3 linked regions of the Sporomusa termitida genome follow. The protein of the gene in region 2 interacts with the protein of the main gene of each other region in a pairwise test. Links are inferred from orthologs where the notes say so. Each region holds a gene or a part of one and is shown on either strand. Other genes may lie near its edges. The genes, in order: dnaX, SPTER_RS11770 and rplL.

Evidence for each region.
Region 1: the proteins of SPTER_RS11770 (region 2) and dnaX interact in binary tests that used the Escherichia coli proteins (3 or more experiments, as listed by UniProt). The link is inferred for Sporomusa termitida from one-to-one orthologs.
Region 3: the proteins of SPTER_RS11770 (region 2) and rplL interact in binary tests that used the Escherichia coli proteins (3 or more experiments, as listed by UniProt). The link is inferred for Sporomusa termitida from one-to-one orthologs.

The regions. Positions count from the first base shown.
Region 1 is NZ_CP036259.1:4,616,204-4,623,361, forward strand. Bases 4,220-7,158 are described here. They hold dnaX (DNA polymerase III subunit gamma/tau), read right to left. Parts: upstream 6,587-7,158; coding sequence 4,853-6,586; downstream 4,220-4,852. Other genes in these bases: recR (recombination mediator RecR), read right to left, coding at 4,220-4,511; SPTER_RS21310 (YbaB/EbfC family nucleoid-associated protein), read right to left, coding at 4,515-4,841. Outside these bases: SPTER_RS21285 (hypothetical protein), read right to left, coding at 2,085-2,774; SPTER_RS21290 (pro-sigmaK processing inhibitor BofA family protein), read right to left, coding at 2,849-3,133; SPTER_RS21295 (YaaL family protein), read right to left, coding at 3,178-3,477; SPTER_RS21300 (YaaL family protein), read right to left, coding at 3,606-3,863; more of recR, read right to left, coding at 3,918-4,219. UniProt on the Escherichia coli protein: Part of the beta sliding clamp loading complex, which hydrolyzes ATP to load the beta clamp onto primed DNA to form the DNA replication pre-initiation complex.
Region 2 is NZ_CP036259.1:2,504,875-2,513,090, forward strand. Bases 2,353-6,349 are described here. They hold SPTER_RS11770 (DNA polymerase III subunit alpha), read right to left. Parts: upstream 5,982-6,349; coding sequence 2,553-5,981; downstream 2,353-2,552. Other genes in these bases: SPTER_RS25900 (FmdB family zinc ribbon protein), read right to left, coding at 6,029-6,256. Also shown: SPTER_RS11755 (DMT family transporter), read left to right, coding at 1-250; SPTER_RS11760 (electron transfer flavoprotein subunit alpha), read right to left, coding at 348-1,547; SPTER_RS11765 (electron transfer flavoprotein subunit beta/FixA family protein), read right to left, coding at 1,567-2,352; SPTER_RS11780 (hypothetical protein), read left to right, coding at 7,022-7,453; SPTER_RS11785 (flavodoxin family protein), read right to left, coding at 7,691-8,216. UniProt on the Escherichia coli protein: DNA polymerase III is a complex, multichain enzyme responsible for most of the replicative synthesis in bacteria. This DNA polymerase also exhibits 3' to 5' exonuclease activity. The alpha chain is the DNA polymerase catalytic subunit.
Region 3 is NZ_CP036259.1:36,208-43,344, reverse strand. Bases 1-2,918 are described here. They hold rplL (50S ribosomal protein L7/L12), read right to left. Parts: upstream 1,685-2,918; coding sequence 1,316-1,684; downstream 1-1,315. Other genes in these bases: rplA (50S ribosomal protein L1), read right to left, coding at 2,454-2,918; rplJ (50S ribosomal protein L10), read right to left, coding at 1,737-2,267; rpoB (DNA-directed RNA polymerase subunit beta), read right to left, coding at 1-914. Also shown: more of rplA, read right to left, coding at 2,919-3,158; rplK (50S ribosomal protein L11), read right to left, coding at 3,222-3,647; transcription termination/antitermination protein NusG, read right to left, coding at 3,662-4,204; preprotein translocase subunit SecE, read right to left, coding at 4,244-4,459; rpmG (50S ribosomal protein L33), read right to left, coding at 4,590-4,739; tuf (elongation factor Tu), read right to left, coding at 4,959-6,161. UniProt on the Escherichia coli protein: The binding site for several of the GTPase factors involved in protein synthesis (IF-2, EF-Tu, EF-G and RF3). Is thus essential for accurate translation.

The sequences.
Region 1 (7,158 bases), 2.1 Mb from region 2 along the record:
TAATATCCAGACCGGTTACCCCACCGGCTTCGGGTGTGACTGACTTTCGTGGTGTGACGGGCGGTGTGTACAAGGCCCGGGAACGTATTCACCGCAGTATGCTGACCTGCGATTACTAGCGATTCCGACTTCACGGAGGCGAGTTGCAGCCTCCGATCCGAACTGAGAGCTTATTTCTGCGTTTTGCTTACCTTCGCAGGCTTGCTTCGCTTTGTTTAAGCCCATTGTAGTACGTGTGTAGCCCAGGACATTAGGGGCATGATGACTTGACGTCATCCCCGCCTTCCTCCGCATTCTCTGCGGCAGTCTCCCTTGAGTTCCCGCCTTTACGCGCTGGCAACAAAGGATAAGGGTTGCGCTCGTTGCGGGACTTAACCCAACATCTCACGACACGAGCTGACGACAGCCATGCACCACCTGTTTTCGCGTATCCGTAGATAGGGATTCATCTCTGAACCTTTCGCTCAATGTCAAGCCCTGGTAAGGTTCTTCGCGTTGCGTCGAATTAAACCACATACTCCACCGCTTGTGCGGGCCCCCGTCAATTCCTTTGAGTTTCAACCTTGCGGCCGTACTCCCCAGGCGGGGTACTTATTGCGTTAACTCCGGCACAGAAGGGGTCGATACCCTCTACACCTAGTACCCATCGTTTACGGCCAGGACTACCGGGGTATCTAATCCCGTTCGCTCCCCTGGCTTTCGCGCCTCAGTGTCAGACACAGTCCAGAAAGTCGCCTTCGCCACTGGTGTTCCTCCCAATATCTACGCATTTCACCGCTACACTGGGAATTCCACTTTCCTCTCCTGCACTCAAGCCTGGCAGTTTCCTGCGCCCATACGAAGTTGAGCTTCGCACTTAGACACACGACTTACCAGGCCACCTACACGCCCTTTACGCCCAATAATTCCGGACAACGCTTGCCACCTACGTATTACCGCGGCTGCTGGCACGTAGTTAGCCGTGGCTTCCTCCTTTGGTACCGTCATTACCCTATATTATTCACATAGGATACGTTCGTCCCAAACGACAGAGCTTTACGACCCGAAGGCCTTCTTCACTCACGCGGCGTTGCTCCGTCAGACTTTCGTCCATTGCGGAAGATTCCCCACTGCTGCCTCCCGTAGGAGTCTGGGCCGTGTCTCAGTCCCAGTGTGGCCGTTCATCCTCTCAGACCGGCTACTGATCGTCGCCTTGGTGAGCCGTTACCTCACCAACCAGCTAATCAGACGCAGACCCATCTCTTAGCGATAGCTTCTTCAGAGTGGCCATCTTTCTTAACTCCGTTATGCAACCGAGTTACCACATTCGGTATTAGCACCACTTTCGCGGTGTTGTCCCCAGCTAAGAGGCAGGTTGTCTACGCGTTACTCACCCGTTCGCCACTAAGTAGTTATTGCTAACTACTCCGTTCGACTTGCATGTGTTAGGCACGCCGCCAGCGTTCGTCCTGAGCCAGGATCAAACTCTCCAATAAAGTGTATAGTCGGTTACGACTATATATATTGAAGCCGTTTATCGGCTCAATTAAATCAAATTTGTGTTGGTTGTGCTGCAAGCAGCACACCGCACATCTGGCATTTGTATGATGCATTTCTTTACATTGTTCAGTTTTCAGGGAACGACGCGCATGGATGCGCTAGGATCACGGGCGTATCAGGACGATACGCTTGGCCCGGGACCGACGCGCATGGATGCGCTAGGATCACAGACGTATCAGGACGATACGCTTGGCCCGGGACCGACGTGCACGGATGCACTAGTGTCACGGGCGTATCATGGACGATACGCTTGGCCCGGGACCGTTGTTCTTTGCTGCGCTATGTTACTGCTGAATGCGACAGCTTTTATATACTATCACGTCTATTCCATTGTGTCAATAACAATTTTGAGCTTTACCTATGAATTCAATTTGGCAATTATTTAATTATGGTTAATACCTTATTTAATATATAAACCAGTTATTATATATTGCACAGTTTTTTCCCCTAACCAAACAACTCCCTTTTTTACAGCCTGCATTTGCGGATATCTAACATAAAAACAAACAGCCTGACCTTGTCTTAAACCAGGCTGTTTTTCTCCATTACCAGAAGGTACGTGGCATAATTCGTTCCAGTGGCCAGACCGGATTACCCATACAATCAGCGGGGCCAATTTTCTCAGCGATCTCAGCTATTGCGGCAGTAGCTACTACAGGTATGCCTATACGGCAGGCAGCCTCGCTGATGACCTGAGCGCCACGCTGGACAATTTCAACAGTAGTTTCTTCAGCCATGTGAGTATTATTGAGTACGGCATCAACCCTTCCCAGGGTTGCGACATATTCTAAAATATTATCTACAGTTGAGGTAAAAGGGCGTGACATATTAAGTACAGCAATAATTTTAAGATAGGGGTTCTCAAATGCGCCTTCTACCAGATTAAAAATCCTCGCACCATGTACGCCATAGCCGACGTCCATAATGATATTGCCTTTACGCCGCAATACCCAACGCATTGAGCCTTTAATGACACTGCCTGCTTCTCCTAGTCCCATGGTATCATGAGTTTCCCATGCCACTACATCAAGCCCCTGATCCTCGAGTTCCTTCTTGATCGGCCGCAGAGTATAGCAAGGCTCAACCGTATCCAAATCAACAAGAGTAACAGGCAAACCCTGTTTGTTAAGATAAATAGCCCTGTTTACAGCATTTTCACTTTTACCGCTGGCATATTCGCCGACATAGGCTTCAATAATTGGTTCAGTTAAATGCACTGTTTTTACAGTATCCACCGCTTAATACACTCCTTGCCCATGCAATTATAAGCTACAGGCTTTCTCTGTGCGCAAATTTAAACCTCATCTGGCTAATTAATAAATATTTTAAACAATATCAACAAAACAACCCCCGGTAAACCCAAAAAACCTGCTACAAGCGCAGTAATGGCGTTAATACCAATCGTAAACCCGAAGTATCCGCCCACAAGATTAACAACCCAGAGCATAATCCCCCCCACTAAACCGTTATATATCAGTTTAAACACCAGTTTTATGGGCATTAAAAACATCCGGCCGATAAGGTAGATTAAAATAATACCGAATGCATAGGCAATAATAACATTAAATTCTAAACCTGCCGGTAAAAGCTGCATCTCCTCACGCCCCTTCAGAACTAGCTTTGTTTTAATTTTACCATCTAGAATACTCTGCGTATAGTTCCCGCATCAGAAATTTCTGCTATACTGACGGCCAAAGGATATCGAACACCTTCCTGCCGGGCTTGTCTGAGCAAATACATATATCTGCGTTCACAGGCTTTAGTCAGATAAATAGCATAATCGATTAAATCGGAATCAGTAACTGAATTATAATAATTCTGAGCATACAACCAGTCCCGCCGGGCCTGATCCACTACCTCCGCCAGACCGGGCAGACTCTTACCTCCAGAATGTTCGGTATCCCACAAACCCAATAGTTGCCGCCATGCCACCATCATTATCCCTCCACTAAGTAACTTAGCTGAATGTGATAAGTTACCACATTCTGCTTACAGACAATATATGTCGGCCAGTCCAAAATAATGAAAAAATACCGGAATCAAGATTCCGGTATTAGACATGCAGCTTAATTGAATGGTGCATAACGAACCCCTTCATACCGTGCGCGCTTTAACAAATATGTATATTTCTTTTCAGCAGCGTGAATAAGAAAAGTAGCATGATCGACTAAATCAACATCAGAGACATTGTTGTAGTAGTTTTGGGCACTCAGCCATTCCTGTCTTGCTTGCTCAATCTGTTGGGCCAAAGGCGGAATACGAGGAACAATCGTTACATTTTGTGGTATAAAACCATTGATAATGTTCATTAACACTGTCTTCATTTTATCTCCTCCCTGTTATAGTATTCCCATAAACAGGCAGGATAAACAGTGGCTTTACATTTCCCTGCGGTTTTCTAGCGCTTTGGACAACGTGACCTCATCAGCATATTCAAGGTCTCCCCCCACCGGCAAACCGTGAGCAATGCGAGTGACTTTAACACCAAGCTGCTTAAGCAGCTTGGCAATATACATAGCCGTAGCCTCGCCTTCGACATTAGGATTAGTCGCCATAATTACTTCCTGAATCCCCCGGTTGATCCGGTCTAAAAGCTCTTTCACCTTGATATCGTCAGGGCCCACGCCCTCAAGCGGCGACAGTGATCCATGTAATACATGGTATAAACCGTTAAATTCACGGGTACGTTCCATTGCCGTCACATCTTTAGGGTCTTCGACAACACATACAAGCGACTTATCCCGCCCTTCAGAGCGACAAATCTGACAAGGATCAGAATCTGTCAAATCAAAACAAACCGTACAATAACTAACCCGCTCTTTGGCATCGATAATCGCTTGTGACAAAGCAAGTACCTGGCTTTTATCCATTTTCAGCACATGATAGGCAAGGCGGGCCGCAGATTTAGGTCCAATCCCCGGCAAACGGCGAAAATGCTCAATTAACCTGGCAATTGGCGCAATATAGCTCATAAATTAAAACATTCCTGGTGGCAGATTAAGACCGCCGGTTAATTTCCCCATCTCCTGGGCCATCATATCATCTACCTTGGTCATGGCCTCATTAACAGCAGCCGCAACCAAATCCTCCAGCATTTCCACATCCTCAGGGTCAACGGCAGAAGGAGAAATTTTTACAGACTGAATTCTCTTTTCCCCGGTAACTACGACTTTAACTGCGCCACCCCCGGTGGATACTTCGATGGTCCGGGATTTAAGCTCTTCCTGAAGTTTGGCCATATCCCCCTGCAATTTTTGAACCTTTTTCATCATTCCAGCCATATTTCCCATATTTCCAAACATGTGTCAGCCTCCTAATTTTTTTTTTCTTCCTCTATCTTTACTATTGTACCGCCAAACATCATTTGGGCCTGTTTGACAGCCGGGTGATTAATACCAGGATCAGGCTGCACAGCAGTTACCGGCAGTGATGCTTTTGGTTTGGCAGCAGGTGTATCCTGTCCCAGTACACAAATAATTTTTACTTGTTGCCCGGTAACCTGAGCAAGCGCTTTTTCAACGATTGCCCGGTAATCGTCTTTTTCTGTCCGTTCTTTCGGAAAAGTGGCAGAAAAACGTACCGTTGCCTGATTATCAGCAAGAGCTATTAAGTGACCTTGCATCACACAGGCGTGTACCGACCGCTTACCACTAGCTAAGAGTTCTTTGAGCACAGCTGCCCATATCTCATTTAAATTGCTTATATTACCTGCCGCGTCAGAAGGAGGCGGCGGTATAACAGGTTCAGCCCCCACCGGTGGCGCCCCAGCCGGCCGGGGAGATTTCGGAGCCTGCCGGGGCAGCTCAGATGAGCTAGCGACCGGCTTGAGCGGCGTAGGCGGCGCCGGCGCCGGCTGCGGGCTTACATTGGCGGGACTTGCCTCCACCACCGCCGTTTGGTTGGTAAAACGAGACTCGAGCACGGCAATCCGCTCAATTAAAGCAGCAATATCTGTACTTACCGCCCGCCGGCATAATGTAATAAGTGCCATTTCCACAGCAATACGCGGTTCAGCCGCCCATTTTGTCTCGTTCGCGGTCGAATGCAAAAGCTCTAGCATCGCCACTAGTTCCTGATGAGAAAATTTGGCACTTTGGGCAGCTAATACTGATTTATCCTCACTGTACATTTCAATGTTTTCAATAGCGGGAGCAGCTTTAAACAACATCAGGCTGCGGGCATGTAGTGCCATTTCAACAAGCAATTGACGTACATCTTTCCCTAGATTAATAACTTCGTCGAGTTTGAGCAGCAAGCTGTGAGTATCACGTTCAGCTATTGCATCGGTTAGCTGCCACACCCATTCATGGCCAATTAATCCCAGCAATTGTCTAACATGGGCAGCCGTTATCAAACCGCTGCTATCCAAAGCAGCGCATTGATCCAAAATGCTGAGAGCATCACGCAGACCGCCGTCAGCCTGAACGGCAATCAGCTTAAGTGCCTCAGGTTCCACCTGTAAATCAGTGTGTTTTGCAACTAGCGCTAACCGCTGCTCAATTTCTCTTACACCTATGCGGCGGAAATCATAGCGTTGGCAGCGAGAGTGAATTGTCGCGGGAATCTTATGCGGCTCAGTTGTGGCTAGAACAAACACTACGTGGCCAGGCGGTTCCTCCAGCGTCTTCAGCAGCGCATTAAAGGCCTCTGTCGTTAACATATGGACTTCATCAATTATGTATACTTTATAACGCCCGTCTACCGGTGAAAATTTAACTGTTTCTCTGAGATCACGAATTTCGTCAATGCCCCGGTTGGAGGCCGCATCTACCTCAAAAACATCCATTGATGTGCCGGTGGTGATCTTTTCACAATTAGGGCAGGCGTTACAGGGGATAGCGGTAGGGCCCTGTTGACAATTTAGCGACTTCGCCAATATTTTGGCTGTAGTCGTTTTCCCTGTCCCCCGCGGCCCGGCAAACAAATAGGCGTGGGCAATCTTACCGGAGACAATCGCATTTTTCAGAGTTATACTAATATGATCCTGACCGACTAAACTGCCAAAATCCTGCGGTCGCCACTTTCGATACAATGCCACATAAGTCATTCCCACACCTCCTTGCCTTACAAGATTGTTATATTCCACACCAGTAAAATGTTTCCCTTTTTCGGGAAAATAATTAATATAAAAAGCCTGTTAGCGCATCAGTCTGCAAACTTCTTCCTTATTTATATATATAGCAAAAAAGCAGCCCTGCGTTGGCTACTTTCAATAAATCTATAGCTTTCAGTTAGTAAACAAATAGCTTTTGTTTTCCACGACGGGCCATAGCAGCAGCCAGGCACCCTTACGGCACATAAAAATGATCACTTAGCGCTGCTTCCTTCCGGATCTGACGCGGTTCATGAGTTCCTATTGCGTAAGACCCGGCACTGCTGTAGCCCGGCCTAGAAAACAAAAAGCCGTTTTAGGCGGCCTCGCGCTTGTAGAAGTTATGGCGGAGAGAGAGGGATTCGAACCCTCGGTACAGTTTCCCGTACACACGCTTTCCAGGCGTGCTCCTTCAACCACTCGGACATCTCTCCGTGTGCTCTCAACAGAAATTCATTATATACTATTCAACCAGACAATGCAAGCGCCATTTTATTACATATAACAGATATAACAGCATACTGCAC
Region 2 (8,216 bases):
CTCCGGCATATTTCCGCTCTGCCTGGCTAACTGCCTTTGGATCTGGGGAACGGCCAAAGCAGGCAGCACCACAGCCTCCCTGTACAATAATTTATCCCCTGTTTTCGCGGTAGGTGCCGGCTATTATTTTCTTGGGGAAACATTTGGCTTATTGCAATTTCTTGGCGCTGTCATCATCCTAGCCGGTCTGTATGTTGCCAACAACCAGAATAGCGCCCCGGCTGAAAAAAATTATAATGAAGCATCATAATCCGCACAGTAAAAAAACAGTCGCGCATTCCGGCAGGTTCGGAATGCGCGACTGTTTTTACGGCAGTTCCCGGCAACACATTACGTAATTTTTCCGGCTAACAAGCCTGCTTTATTTTTTTAATCTCTTCAATCAAAACTGGCAGCACTTCCAAAACGTCGCCGACAATACCAAAATTGGCTGACTTAAAGATGGGTGCATCGGCATCTTTATTGATGGCAATGATGATATCAGAGGTCGACATGCCGGCCAAATGCTGGATAGCACCACTGATGCCGCAGGCAATATAGACCTTGGGGGCGACTGTTTTACCTGTTTGTCCAACCTGGTGAATCGCAGGTTTCCAGCCAGCCTCAACAGCCGCGCGGGAAGCGCCGACGGCGCCGCCCAGAACTGAAGCCAATTCCTCAATCAGCGCAAAATTCCCGGAGGCACCCAGCCCCCGGCCGCCGGCGACAATAAACTGAGCCTCTTCCAGGTTGCAGGCTGCCGTATCACTAACTGACAGAATTTCAATCAGCTGGGTACGGATGTCTTGCGGTTTTATTTTGCCGGCAACACGCACAAGTTCCCCGCGGCGGGTACTGTCCGGCACCGGGCGCTTAAATACGTTGGGGCGGACTGTGCCCATTTGCGGACGATGGTTAGGGCAAAGGATCGTAGCCATAATATTGCCGCCAAATGCCGGCCGGGTCCAGGCGACAAGCCCTGTTTCTTCATCAATGCCCAGACTGGTGCAGTCGGCAGTCAGACCAGTGCCAACCCGGCAGGCCACCCGGGGGCCAAGGTCGCGCCCGTCATTGGTGGCGCCCATAAGGATAACCGCCGGTTTATAGGTATCAATTAAATCGGTAAGCGCAGCCGTATAGGCATCGGTGCTATAGTGCCTGTATTCCGCTCCTTCTACTACATACACTTTGTCAGCACCACTGGCAAACAGTTCCCCGGCCAGTGGCTCAATGCCGTCCCCGATGACAACAGCCGCTAACCGCTGTCCCATGGCCTCAGCCAGTTTACGTCCTTCTCCCAGCAACTCCAGCCCAACATTACGGGCCTGGCCGGCAAACTGCTCGATATATACCCAGACCCCCTGATAGGCACTGATGTCTGCTGCCGGTTGCGCTGCCGCCGGCCGGCTAATCGCCGTTACGGGGCAGACATCAATACAGGCGCCGCATACTGTACAGGCATCGGTAATTACAGCCTTATCCGCTTCCATAACAATCGCGTCGAACGGACAGGCACCGACGCAGGCACTGCAGCCTATACATTGCTCTTTTTCAACATGAACAGCCATTGTAAAGTCCCCCCTGATATCAGATGATTTTGGCCTGATTAAGTTTAGTCAGCAACCGTTTTACCGCAGTACGGGCGTCATCCTCCTGAATAATCTCACCCTGAACCCGCTGCTGGGGGGTAAAGATACGGCGCACCTGGGTAGGTGACCCTTTTAGCCCGATTTGTTCCGGCTGAACATCAATATCGGCAGCCGTCCAGACAGTTATCTCTTTCCGGTTCGCTTTCATAGTACCCTTGATGCTGGGATACCGCGGCTCATTAATCGATTTTACCACACTCAGCAGCACAGGCAGCCGGGTCTCAATAATCTCATACCCTTCCTCATGCTCACGTTCAGCCCGTACAGTCCCGTCTGCAATATCCAGCCTGGAGACATAGGTAATCTGAGCAATAGCCAAATGTTCGGCAATCTCCGGTCCTACCTGGGCCGTATCGCCGTCTATCGCCTGCTTGCCGCATAGGATGACATCAAAAAGTCCCAGTTTTTTGATCCCTGCTGCCAGTGTATGGCTGGTAGCCAGCGTATCGGCGCCGCCGAAAGCACGGTCACTCAGTAAAATCGCTTCGTCAGCCCCCAGGGCAATGCACTCCTTCAAAGCGTCCTTAGCCTGCGGCGGCCCCATCGAAATTACAGTTACCCGGCCGCCATGCTTTTCTTTCAGCTGCAATGCCTCTTCCACCGCATTTTTATCAAAAGGATTTACAATACTGGGTACTCCCTGGCGAATCAGGGTATTAGTCTGCGGGTCAATTTTAACCTCAGTAGTGTCTGGCACTTGTTTCACACAGACAATGATTTCCATCACACGTCCCCCTGTTGTCGATATCAGATAATAAGTACAATATAACATCTCTTATTTTAATATTATTTACTGGCAAACTGCAACATTTTCGTATAAATACCCAATTCCGCCATAAAAGCCAGCCTGCCCCCGCTCCGCAGGCAGATACGGGTCAGGCAATCTGCCTGCGGAGCATACAGCTATGCTGTCATTTCTTATGCTTAACAGGTAACCGCCCCTTTGCCCAGAAGCCCTTCAATAGCCGCGAAAGCGGCCGGGGTCGGTTCAATCCAAAAATCCCGTTCAGTTTTGATAATGCGTTTGCTGTCAACCAGATGCAGATAGACAGCCGCTGACCCCGTATATTTATTCAGCAGCTTTTTAAGCGCGGCCAGAGTGGCCGGTGTTTCCTGCTCTTTACGCAGGGTGATTCTGACCTCAGCCCCGGCGCTGCTCAGCGGGCTTATATCATCAGCCATGATTTTGACGCCTTCTTCATGGATATTAAGGCGGCCGGAAACTACCACAGGCAAGTCCGGCGCCAGCAGGCGGCCGGTTTTTTCAAAAATCCGGGGAAATACGATAATCTCCGCCTGACCGGTAAAATCCTCAAGATTAATAAAACACATCATACTGCCATTTTTGGTATTAATGCGCTTGGCACTGGCGATCAGCCCCCCGACCCGGATGGGCTGGCCATCGGCGTACTGACCTTCGGCTAAACTGCCAAGTCCGGGCAGGGAAGCAAGCCTGGTACGGTATTTATCCAAAGGGTGACCGGTTACAAAAAAGCCGGTTATTTCTTTTTCCAGCGCCAGCAATTCTTCCTGCGGCAATTCCGGTAAATCAGGCAAACTTACATCATTGACACAGTCCAGAGTGTCCTCGCCAAATAAGCCCAGCTGGCCGCTGGCCGCATCTTTTTGCCGGCAGCCGGCCACCTCCACCGCCTGCTCCAGAACTGCCAGTAGTTGTGACCGCCGGGCCTTCAGTGAATCAAAGGCCCCGGCTTTGATTAAACTCTCGATCACCCGTTTATTTACCACCCGCATATCGACACGGGCACAAAAATCAACAAGGGAGGTAAACCTGCCGCCCTGCCGCCGGGCGGCAATAATGCTCTCCAGGGCATTGCCGCCGGCATTCTTTACCCCGGCCAAACCGAACCGGATGGCCGGGCCGTCAACAGAAAAGGCCCGGCCGCTGGCATTAATGTCAGGCGGCAACACAGCAATTCCCCGGCGCCGGCATTCCTCAATATAATAGCCGACCTTATCGTTGGTCCCCATTACGCTGGTCAACAGGGCCGCGTAAAATTCCTGGGGATAATGAGCCTTCAGATAGGCTGTTTGATACGCCACCAGCGCATAGGCGGCACTATGGGATTTATTGAAGCCATAGTCGGCAAAATGCGTCATAAGCTCAAAAACCTCATGCGCCAGCTTGGCGTCAAACCCCCGCTCCGCCGCTCCCTGCAAAAAAGATTCCCGTTGGGCAGCCAGCACTTCATGCTTCTTTTTCCCCATTGCCCGGCGCAGGAGATCGGCCTGACCCAGGGAAAAACCGGCCAGCACCGAGGCAATCTGCATAACCTGCTCCTGATATAAAATAACACCAAAAGTATCTGCTAAAACCGGCTCCAGCACCGGGTGCAGATAAGTAACTGTTTTTTTGCCATGCCGGCCGTCGATAAAATCCGACACCATACCGCTGCCCAGCGGCCCGGGCCGGTAGAGGGCAACTAGCGGGATCAGATCGTCAAACCGCTCCGGTTTAAGATCCCTGACCAGATTGGTCATACCGCCTGACTCCATCTGGAATACACCGGAGGTGTCGCCGGCGGACAGCATCACACAGGTTTTCGTGTCCTCAAGGGGAATCTGCTCAATATCAAGCTCTTCGCCCCGGTTTTCTTTTATTAAAGCAATGGCATCACCAATAACAGTCAGGGTTCTGAGTCCCAGCAGGTCCATTTTCAGGAGGCCAATCTCCTCTACCCGGTCTTTGTCAAACTGGGTAGTGACAAACCCGTCGCTGGATACCTGCAGGGGCGCGAAGTGAGTCAGCGGCTCCCTGGCAATCACCAGACCGGCCGCATGGGTTGAGGCATGACGCGGCAGACCCTCCAGCGCCATCGCCAGGTCAACAAGCTTCCGTACCGTAGCTTCCGTATCATATAAGCCTTTCAGTTCCTGATTGGCAGCTAATGCTTTTTTCAGGGTAATGCCCAGTTCGGCCGGCACCAGTTTGGCAATCCGGTCAACCTCGCCGTATGGCAGGTTTAACGCCCGCCCCACATCGCGGATAGCGGCCCGGGCGGCCATAGTACCGAAGGTAATAATCTGAGCTACCCGGTCGCTGCCATACCGTTCCACAACATATTCGATGATTTTGCTCCGCCGTTCATAGCAAAAATCGATATCAATATCAGGCATCGATACCCGCTCCGGGTTCAGGAACCGTTCAAACAGCAAGCCATATTTAAGCGGGTCAATATTGGTAATCGCCAGCAAATAGGCAACAATACTGCCGGCCGCCGAACCCCGGCCCGGCCCTACCGGAATCGCCTGACTGCGGGAGTAATTGACAAAATCCCAGACGATCAGAAAATAGCTGGCATAGCCCATCTTTTTTATAACGCCAAGCTCATAATCAAGCCGGGCATGTATTGCCGGCGTTGGCTCAGGATAGCGCTTGCTGACAGCCTCCCGGCATAATTGTGTCAGGTATTCCTCGTCACTTATTCCGGCCGGCGTGGGGAAATCAGGCAGATAAAGCTTGTCAAAATCAAAGGCAACCTCGCAGCGCTCGGCAATTTTACAGGTATTAGCCAGCGCTTCCGGGTAGGCGGCAAACAACTCCGCCATTTCCGCCGGGCTTTTCAGATAAAACTCATCACTGGGAAATTTCATCCGCACCTGATCGTCAACGGTCTTGCCGGTCTGGATGCAAAGCAGGACATCATGGCATTCTGCATCCTCTTTGTTGATATAATGGGCGTCATTTGTGGCAACAAGACCAAGTCCCAGCTGCTTCGCCAGCTTAACCAGGTGTTGGTTGGCCTGTTTTTCCTCAGGCATGCCATGATCCTGCAGCTCGATATAAAAATTCTCGGCCCCGAATATCTCACGGTACTCAACAGCCAGCGCCTCGGCTTTCGCCAGGTCCCCCCGCAGGATAGCAGCCGGTATTTCACCGGCGATACAGGCGCTTAAGCCAATTAAACCGGCACTGTAGCTGCGCAGTATTTCCCGGTCGATACGGGGTTTATAATAAAAACCTTCGCTATAGCCACGGGATACCAGCTCAATCAGGTTACGATACCCCTGCTCGTTGGCGGCCAGCAGGATCAGATGATAATAGGCTTCGCCCTCTACGGCGGCCTTATCAAAACGGGAGCGGGGGGCGATATAGACCTCGCAGCCGATAATTGGCTTAATCCCCTGTTTTTTGGCTTGTTTATAAAAATCAATGGTACCATACATCGTGCCATGATCAGTCATCGCCACCGCCGGCATCCCCAGTTCCTTCGCCCGGCGTACCAGGTCGCTAATCCGCCCGGCCCCGTCTAACAGACTATATTCAGTATGATTGTGGAGATGGACAAACGCTATACGCTCGCCATGTTTTATTCCGGATTCGTTCAACATTTTTTACCCCTCATATATAAAAGCATCGAACTATCTATCACTGCTTTTTAGTGACAACCAGAGCAGCAGCCACCACAGCCGCCTGAATGCTTGGCCATATCGCACCCAGTTGTTGACCGCTTAGCCATCTGGGATGGTGCTGTTACTGAAAGCACTTTGGTCAAAGTGTCTTCACTACAGGCAGGACAAGGTATACCAGCGTTATCTGCACCACTTTTCTGCAACAATTCCACTGACTTACCACATTTCTTACAAGAATATTCATATATTGGCATTCTGATACTCCCCCGCAATTGTAATAGCTATTCCAACATGATGGATTACTCTTTATTTTCTATAAGGTTTTTGATTTTCCTATCAAGCCATACGAAATTTACTTGGTTATTCTGTATTGTATATAGCCACTGGGACATTTGGAGACGTCTGTTGTGCGAAAACAAAATTCTAAAATTTATTTCCACCATGTTATTGTTAAAATATTTTCGCACAGCTGACGTCCCTAATTGTCCCCTTCGTCTTGTCCATCTCCTCAGAAACTCCCCGCCGGTAGTCATCTGTACTTGCATTTTACTGCAAACAGGCTATAATTAGAAATAAGGTGGGAATTAAAAGGTCGCCGTGACCTGAAAGTGTTAGCGCACTTCCAGGCCCGTGCAAGGTGAGCACATCACCTACACGTAACAGCCAAGCTGTCCACGACGACATTTCTATTATACACCGCTCTTCGGTCGCGGCACAAGCGGGGGAGCGCGGGGGTAATAGCCGTTGCCGCAGACGCTCCTGGTTGTGAGTGCGACAGGACGCAGCAAATGATTTTGACTAGCCTCAGCAGCTGAGCAGCAGGCAGACCGGAACCTACGGGTTTGTGGCCGCCTGGTTGTTTTGGCCGGTTATGCCGGCTTATTAGCGTTGAGTATGTAACAGATATCACAACAGAACGCATGTGTAGGTTTAAAACCTTTGCATGCGTTCTTTTAATTTCCCCCTGTAAAAAAGCTGACGGCCATACCGGCCGCAGTATAAATATAGGGGGTATATATATGTCTGACAAAATAATGGCATCCGGCGCAGTTTCTTGTCCGGGGCTGGTGTCCGGCCTGCCGGTAGAGCGGGACTGGGCGCCGCAGCAGCCCGGGGCAGAGCAGGATGACCGGCTGATGCTGCAAAGCATCTTAACCGAGGCCTTTAATCAGTATATCTTTGTCCGGGTGGACAATATCCTCAAACTGGCCGGCACCAACGATGCCGAATACAGTAAGACGGTCAGTAAAGTCGGCGCGACCCTCGACCGGCTGCTGGCCCTGGCCGGGGAACTGGAGGGCCAGTATCCGGAATTGCTGGAGCTGGTCATGGATTTCGAGTCCTTCACCGCCCTGGAGTCCGGCCACTCGGCGGAAATCGCCTACAAGCAGGGCTTGCGGGACTGCAGCCATATCCATCAGGAGTTTATGACCTTCTCGCAGCAGCGCTAGGCTGGAAGTGCAGTGCTTAATTCCTGCGATTAAGCGTCTAATGAATGATAGCGGGCAAAATAGCCCGCTATCATTCATTAATTACTGCATACTAAGGATAGAACGGCGACTGCCGCCAGCAGTCGGCTATTCGTATCTCAACCAACATAGAGTTTTCGCACAACCTGACGTCCCCATTTGTTTGTCCATTGTTTGATATTGGCATTTATTCCCCCAACAACATCTCCGTATTGGGCGTTATAGTATTAAATATTTAACATCTAATGCAAATTTTTTAGCCTTATCAATAACTTCTTCAGTTTCGAAATCAGTAATTCCGTTAATATCTCTAACAGCTAACATTCCCAGATAATGAAGATGTGAATGTTCAACAAGGCGCTTTACTCCTGCTTCAAATAAATCCGCACCATTTTTAATTTCATAACCACAAGTAGCTATAATGGCGCACTTTTTACCTTCCCATAGGCTATAATGCCTCTTGGTATTTCCATAATATTTATTCATACTGAAAAGTCTGTCCATAACGATCTTCATTGGCGCAGTGCAAAACCAAGAGTATATTGGAGTGGCAAAAACTATACAGTCAGCTTCCAGAATTGCTTTGTAAATCTGTTCCATTTCATCGTCAATAGGACAACCGGGTCGGCCTTCAATGCCTTGACAAGCAAAGCAACTCCTGCATGGTTCCATATGCTTGTCACAAAGCCATATATATTGAACATCTATTCCCTCAAATTTTAGTTGCTCTATAAACGGCCGTAAC
Region 3 (7,137 bases), 2.5 Mb from region 2 along the record:
TTTTCTTCAACGACGATCTCACCGGTTTCTTTATCAACAAGTGGTTGACCGAGTATTTTACCCAGCAGTCGCCGGCGCCAGCCTAATTTTTTCCCAAGCTTATAGCGGCCAACAGTAGCCAGATCATAACGCTTAGAATCAAAAAACAGCGATTCCAGAAGCTGGGCTGCATTTTCAACGGTTGGCGGTTCGCCCGGACGCAGCCGCTTATAAATCTCGACGAGAGCTTCTTCCCGCGAGTCAGTGTTATCCCGTTCCAGCGTTGCCCGGATGCGTACATCATCATTAAACAGTTCGGAAATAACACCGTTCGAAACGAAACCTAATGATCGGATAAGAACAGTGACTGGCAGCTTACGGGTACGGTCAACCCTGACTGACACAACATCATTGGGATCAGTCTCAAGTTCCAGCCATGCGCCACGATTAGGAATAACGGTAGCATTATAAAGCTTTTTACCAGTCGTATCAATCGACTCGCCATAGTATACGCCTGGTGAGCGTACAAGCTGGCTGACAATAACCCGTTCAGCGCCATTAATAATAAATGTGCCATTGTCAGTCATGAGCGGAAAATCGCCCATAAACACTTCCTGCTCTTTTATCTCCTGTGTTTCTTTGTTGTACAGCCGGACGCTGACGCGAAGCGGAGCGGCAAAGGTAACATCACGTTCTTTGCACTCTTCGACATCATATTTAGGTTCGCCCAGTGTAAAGTTTTCAAAGGACAGAATCAGGTTGCCGGTGAAGTCTTGAATTGGAGAGATATCACGGAATATCTCCTGCAAACCTTCCTTAAGAAACCAGTTGTAAGAATTCTTCTGAATTTCTATAAGGTTGGGCATGTCCAGTACTTCTTCAATTTTGGCATAACTATACCTGAACCTTTTGCCCACCGGAACAGGATTAAACATTAACCCACCCCTTAGCCATTTTACACAGACATAGTGCGTTATCATCATATCCTACACATAAGATAGTAATATTCCGCAAATACTAAGCCGGTAAAATGAATGATAAAAAATACAAAACAAGCAAGGCTCTATCTAATAATCAAGGTCCTTGCTTTTTTTCGATGAAGACCGATTCATCCTCCATTATATTACTATTTCCTGCCATTCCGAAATTTATACGCCGGATTTTATAAGGTTTTTCATAAAAAATTCCAGCAGACAGCTAGTAAATATAAACATGTACGGCGATATATAATGGTATCATATCTTCTCTAATTCGTCAAGAAAAATTAGGGATAATATGAAATTATTTGAAATTTAAAAAGGAGCACCTGCACAGGTGCTCCTTTTATTAAGTTAAATTATTTAACTTCTACAGTTGCGCCAGCTTCAACAAGTTTAGCTTTAAGAGCTTCGGCATCCGCTTTGGAGATTTTTTCTTTGATTGCTTTAGGTGCACTGTCAACCATATCTTTAGCTTCTTTGAGGCCAAGACCGGTAACTTCGCGCACAACCTTAATAACATTAATTTTGCCTGCGCCGGCGTTGGTCAAAATTACGTCAAACTCGGTTTGTTCTTCAGCAACAGGGGCGGCAGCGGCAGCAGGAGCAGCAGCGGCAGCAGGAGCAGCGGCAGAAACACCGAATTTTTCTTCCAGAGCTTTTACCAGTTCGGAAAGTTCGAGCACAGTCATTTGCTCAATGGCTTCCATAATTTGTTCTTTAGTCATGTTAAAATACCTCCACAAAATTCATTTAAAATTATTTTCTAAGCTAACTAGATTACGCTGATTCTTTTTGTTGACGAACAGCGTCAAGCGCATACACCAGATTGCGCACAGTGCCGGAAAGCACATTGACAAAACCGGCGATAGGAGCCTGCATTCCCGCTAGAACCTGAGCAATAAGCACTTCGCGCGCGGGCAGGTTGGACAGGGCTTTAACGCCATTAGCGTCAATTACCTTGCCTTCTACCAAACCAGCTTTTACTTCCAGCGTCTGCAGTTTGTTTTCCTTGACAAAATCAGAAATAACCTTGGCCGGAGCCACAGGATCAGTCGCAGACATGGCAATGGCGGTCGGTCCTTCCAGATAAGGATCAAGGCCTTCAATACCAGCTTCTTTGGCAGCAATGCGTGTCAGGGTATTCTTAAACACCCGGTATTCAACACCTGCTTCACGCAGCTTGCGACGCAGTTTGGTATCCTGAGCCACAGTTAAGCCGCGGTAATTGGTCAGAACGGCACCTTTGGTAATACTGAGCTTTGCTTTCAGATCAGCAACCGACTGTTGTTTTTCTTGTGTGATAGCCATTTATTACACCTCCTTTAAAAAGCATAAAGCAAAAGCGGCCTCCAGTGTAAACACACCGGAGGCCGCGTTATAACCATTTTGAGTTACACGCTGCAAATCCCCGGCCTCGGCAGGAAAGCTCATCCTAAAAGCTTTTACTTGTATAACCTGCGGTCTACAGCCTTATGCATATAAACTTTATGAATGTTACTCTTTTTTGCCGGGTGCTTTGAGCGGATTAACTTTGACACCAGGGCCCATAGTTGAGCTTAAGGAAATATTGCGCATATACTGGCCTTTGGCAGCAGATGGCTTAACCTTAATCAAGGTATCAATCAGTGTATAAAAATTCTTAAGCAGTTTTTCACTGTCAAAAGAAACTTTGCCGATAGGAGCATGGATATTACCGGCTTTATCGGTACGGTATTCAATCTTACCGGCTTTAATTTCATTAATGGCACGGGTTACATCAAGAGTAACAGTACCAACTTTGGGATTAGGCATTAAGCCCCGGGGTCCGAGAATCTTACCCAGGCGCCCCACCATACCCATCATATCAGGTGTAGCCACCGCTACATCAAAATCAGCCCAGCCACCCTGAATTTTTTCCACCATATCTTCAGCACCGACGAATTCTGCACCGGCGGCCTCAGCTTCTTTGGCCTTTTCCCCTTTGGCGAATACCAGCACCCGTTTGGTTTTACCGGTGCCGTGAGGAAGCACAACAGCACCGCGAACCTGCTGATCTGCATGTTTCGGGTCAACGCCCAGTTTAACCGCAACTTCTACAGTTTGGTCAAACTTAGCACTTGCAGTCTTTTTTACCAGTTCTACTGCTTCATCAGGGTCATATAACTTATCTAAATCGACAAGTTTAGCAGCTTCGATATACTTCTTGCCATGTTTAGGCATATTAATCAACCTCCTTTGTGGTAATAACGGAAGTACTTAGTCCTCCCACTTACGACGCCGCTATTAATCGACGACGTCAATGCCCATACTGCGGGCAGTTCCTTCAATCATCCGCACAGCAGCTTCTACGCTGGCAGCATTGAGGTCTTGCATTTTAGATTCGGCGATTTCCCGCACCTTATCCCGCTTAACTTTAGCAACCTTCTTTGTGTTAGGTTCGCCGGAAGCAGTTTCAATACCGGCAGCTTTTTTCAAAAGAATAGCGGCAGGTGGAGTCTTGGTGATAAAGGTAAATGATCTATCTTCAAATACCGTAATTTCGACCGGAATAATAAGACCCGCTTGTTTGGCCGTTCTTTCGTTAAACTCCTTAACAAAAGCCATGATATTGACGCCAGCCTGACCAAGAGCCGGACCTACAGGAGGAGCCGGAGTAGCTTTACCTGCGGGAACTTGCAGTTTTACAAGCTTTACAACCTTTTTAGCCATTATATTACACCTCCTTAATCAACTTTCGTGACCTGAGTAAACTCAAGCTCTACAGGTGTTTCCCGACCAAACATGTTGACAAGCACTTTAAGCTTGCCCCGATCAGGATTAATATCCATTACCGTGGCTGTCCAATTTTCAAAGGCACCAGAAGTAATTCGCACTAACTGATTGAGTTCAACATTTATTTTGGGTTTAGCCTCTTCCATACCCATTGATTTGAGGATATGTTTGACTTCACTTTCGCTCAAAGGAATCGGCTTGGTTCCTGAACCGACAAAACCAGTAACCCCCGGCGTATTGCGCACAACATACCAGGAGCGGTCTGTTACAATCATTTCTACCAGAACATATCCGGGGAAAACTTTTTTCTTGGTAATTTTTTTCTTACCGTCTTTTATTTCCACTTCATCTTCCATGGGTACAAGCACACGGAAGACTTCGTTTTCCATTGCCATAGAATGGACTTTTTTCTCCAAATTGGCTTTTACCTTGTTTTCATAACCGGAATATGTATGGATAACATACCAGTGTTTTTCGAGCTTTTCGGATTCCATAGCCTCAAGGGACGCTAATACGTCCCCCACCTCCCCAGTCTACTTCATGATCACCTTTAACACCTGAGTAAACGAAGCATCAATTACCCATATCAGAGCAGCAACAACAATAACCGTCACAAATACGATTCCCGTATAGGAAATAAGTTCTGATTTGCCCGGCCACGTTACCTTTTTTAATTCAGCTTTTACTTCCCGTAAAAATTTCTTCCAGCGCGATGTATTCGTCTGGACAGCTGTTTCCTGGGCGGCCATTCTCTCACATCCTGTGCGTGCATTTTGATAAAGGCAACAATGCTTAAGCCCCGCAAGGGATTGAAAGATTGCTACTCTACCAATCGACCACACCACTACTTATAGTGGCAAACTTAAGCAATTGTTACAGTTACTTTGTTTCTTTGTGCGGAGTTTGTTTCTTGCAAAACTTGCAGTATTTGTTAAACTCCAATCTATCCGGGTCATTTTTCTTGTTTTTATTGGTCTGATAATTGCGTTGTTTGCATTCTGTGCAGGCCAATGTTACCGCGTTGCGCATCCTGTACACCTCTCTTACCAGTAAATATAGCGCCGTGAGTCTATAATTTAATAGTTTTTCTTAAATGTCACTAATACAATTTATCATAATTATATCGGCATGTCAATAGCCCACAGGTTCGGGCATGTCAATAAATAAGGCAGGGTTATTTCCCTGCCTATTTATTATATCATATAAAACTTCAAATATACAGTTTTTCTATAAAATAACATATTTTAACTATTCAACAACCGCAGTTACAACGCCGGCACCAACGGTGCGGCCGCCTTCACGGATTGCAAAACGCAGGCCTTCTTCAATAGCGATCGGGGTAATCAGGGCGATGTCCATTTGAATGTTGTCGCCAGGCATTACCATTTCCACGCCTTCCGGCAGGGTAACAACACCGGTTACGTCCGTTGTCCGGAAGTAGAACTGCGGACGGTAGCCGTTAAAAAACGGGGTATGACGGCCGCCTTCTTCTTTCGACAGTACATATACTTCCGATTTGAATTTGGTGTGCGGTTTAATCGAACCTGGTTTTGCCAGTACCTGGCCCCGTTCGATTTCTTTCCGGTCAACACCACGCAGCAGGGCACCGATATTATCCCCGGCCACGGCCGAATCCAGCAGCTTACGGAACATTTCTACGCCCGTTACTACGGTTGATTTCGGTTTTTCTGTCATACCTACGATTTCGATGGTATCACTGACTTTTACTACACCCCGCTCTACACGGCCGGTTGCTACTGTACCCCGGCCGGTAATGGTAAATACGTCTTCCACCGGCATCAGGAACGGTTTATCAGTGGCCCGTTCCGGCGTCGGGATGTAGCCGTCAACTTTGTCCATCAGTTCATGAATCTTGCCGCACCATTCGCATTCGCGCTTGGCGCAGCCGCAGTTAAGTACTTTTACTGCCGAACCGCTCACTACCGGAATGTCGTCACCGGGGAATTCGTAGCTGGAAAGCAGTTCGCGCACTTCCATTTCCACCAGTTCCATCAACTCCGCGTCATCAACCAGATCCGCTTTGTTCAGGAACACAACCATGGCCGGTACGCCTACCTGGCGGGACAGCAGGATGTGTTCACGGGTCTGCGGCATCGGGCCGTCAGCGGCCGATACAACCAGGATGGCGCCGTCCATTTGGGCGGCCCCGGTGATCATGTTTTTAACATAGTCCGCATGGCCCGGGCAGTCAACATGCGCATAGTGGCGGGCAGGAGTTTCATATTCCACGTGGGCGGTGTTGATGGTAATACCGCGTTCTCTTTCTTCCGGTGCTTTATCGATTTGATCATAGGCCATGAACTCGGCGCCGCCGTGTTTGGCCAGCGTCATGGTAATTGCGGCAGTCAGCGAGGTTTTGCCATGGTCAACGTGACCAATTGTACCAATGTTAACATGGGGTTTGTTTCTTTCAAACTTTTTCTTAGCCATTTTCGAGTGTTACCTCCCCTTAATTATAACTTTATCATATTATGTATTAACACAAATAATCAGCAGTATACATCATTTTACAAAACTAGATTATTCTATTTAATAAGCAAAATTCCTGCTGCCGCCAGCAATAAATATAAAAACCCTGCAAATATCTGCAGGGTTTTTATATTTACATGGTGGCGGCGCAGGGATTTGAACCCCGGACACTTCGGGTATGAACCGAATGCTCTAGCCAACTGAGCTACGCCGCCATATTAGGATGGAGCTAGTGACCGGGATTGAACCGGTGGCCTTATCCTTACCAAGGATACGCTCTACCGACTGAGCTACACCAGCAAATAGCGCAAACGACTTATTAGCGCCCATCTGCTTCGTTGCTCCTCAAAGCGTTTGCTTACGCACTTCCCAGTGCGCCGCGCTGCACGCTTTTCCGGTGCGCCTCGCATCTGGACACTACTAAGCCGTTTGCGGCTGCGTGGCAGATAGTTGGCTTGTCGCAGATGGTGGGGTTAATAGAGTTCGTTTCTTTATAAAGCTGTGCTTTATAAATTCAGGTTAGAACCTATAAAGCACGTGAATTACTTTGGTTGCGGGGACAGGACTTGAACCTGTGACCTTCGGGTTATGAGCCCGACGAGCTACCAACTGCTCCACCCCGCGATGTTATTAAGATTGTGATTGGTGGAGGGAGGTGGATTCGAACCACCGAAGTCAAAGACGGCAGATTTACAGTCTGCTCCCTTTAGCCACTCGGGAATCCCTCCGAATTTGGATGGAGCTGGCGAGAGGAATTGAACCCCCAACCTGCTGATTACAAGTCAGCTGCTCTACCAATTGAGCTACGCCAGCATCTTTTTTTTGTTAGCCCTGTCTAGTGACAAAACATATTATATAATACCGATGATGCTGTGTCAACATCTTTTTACTAGTAATTTTTACATTTAGCCGTTGTCCGTCTTTGCCGGCCATAGGC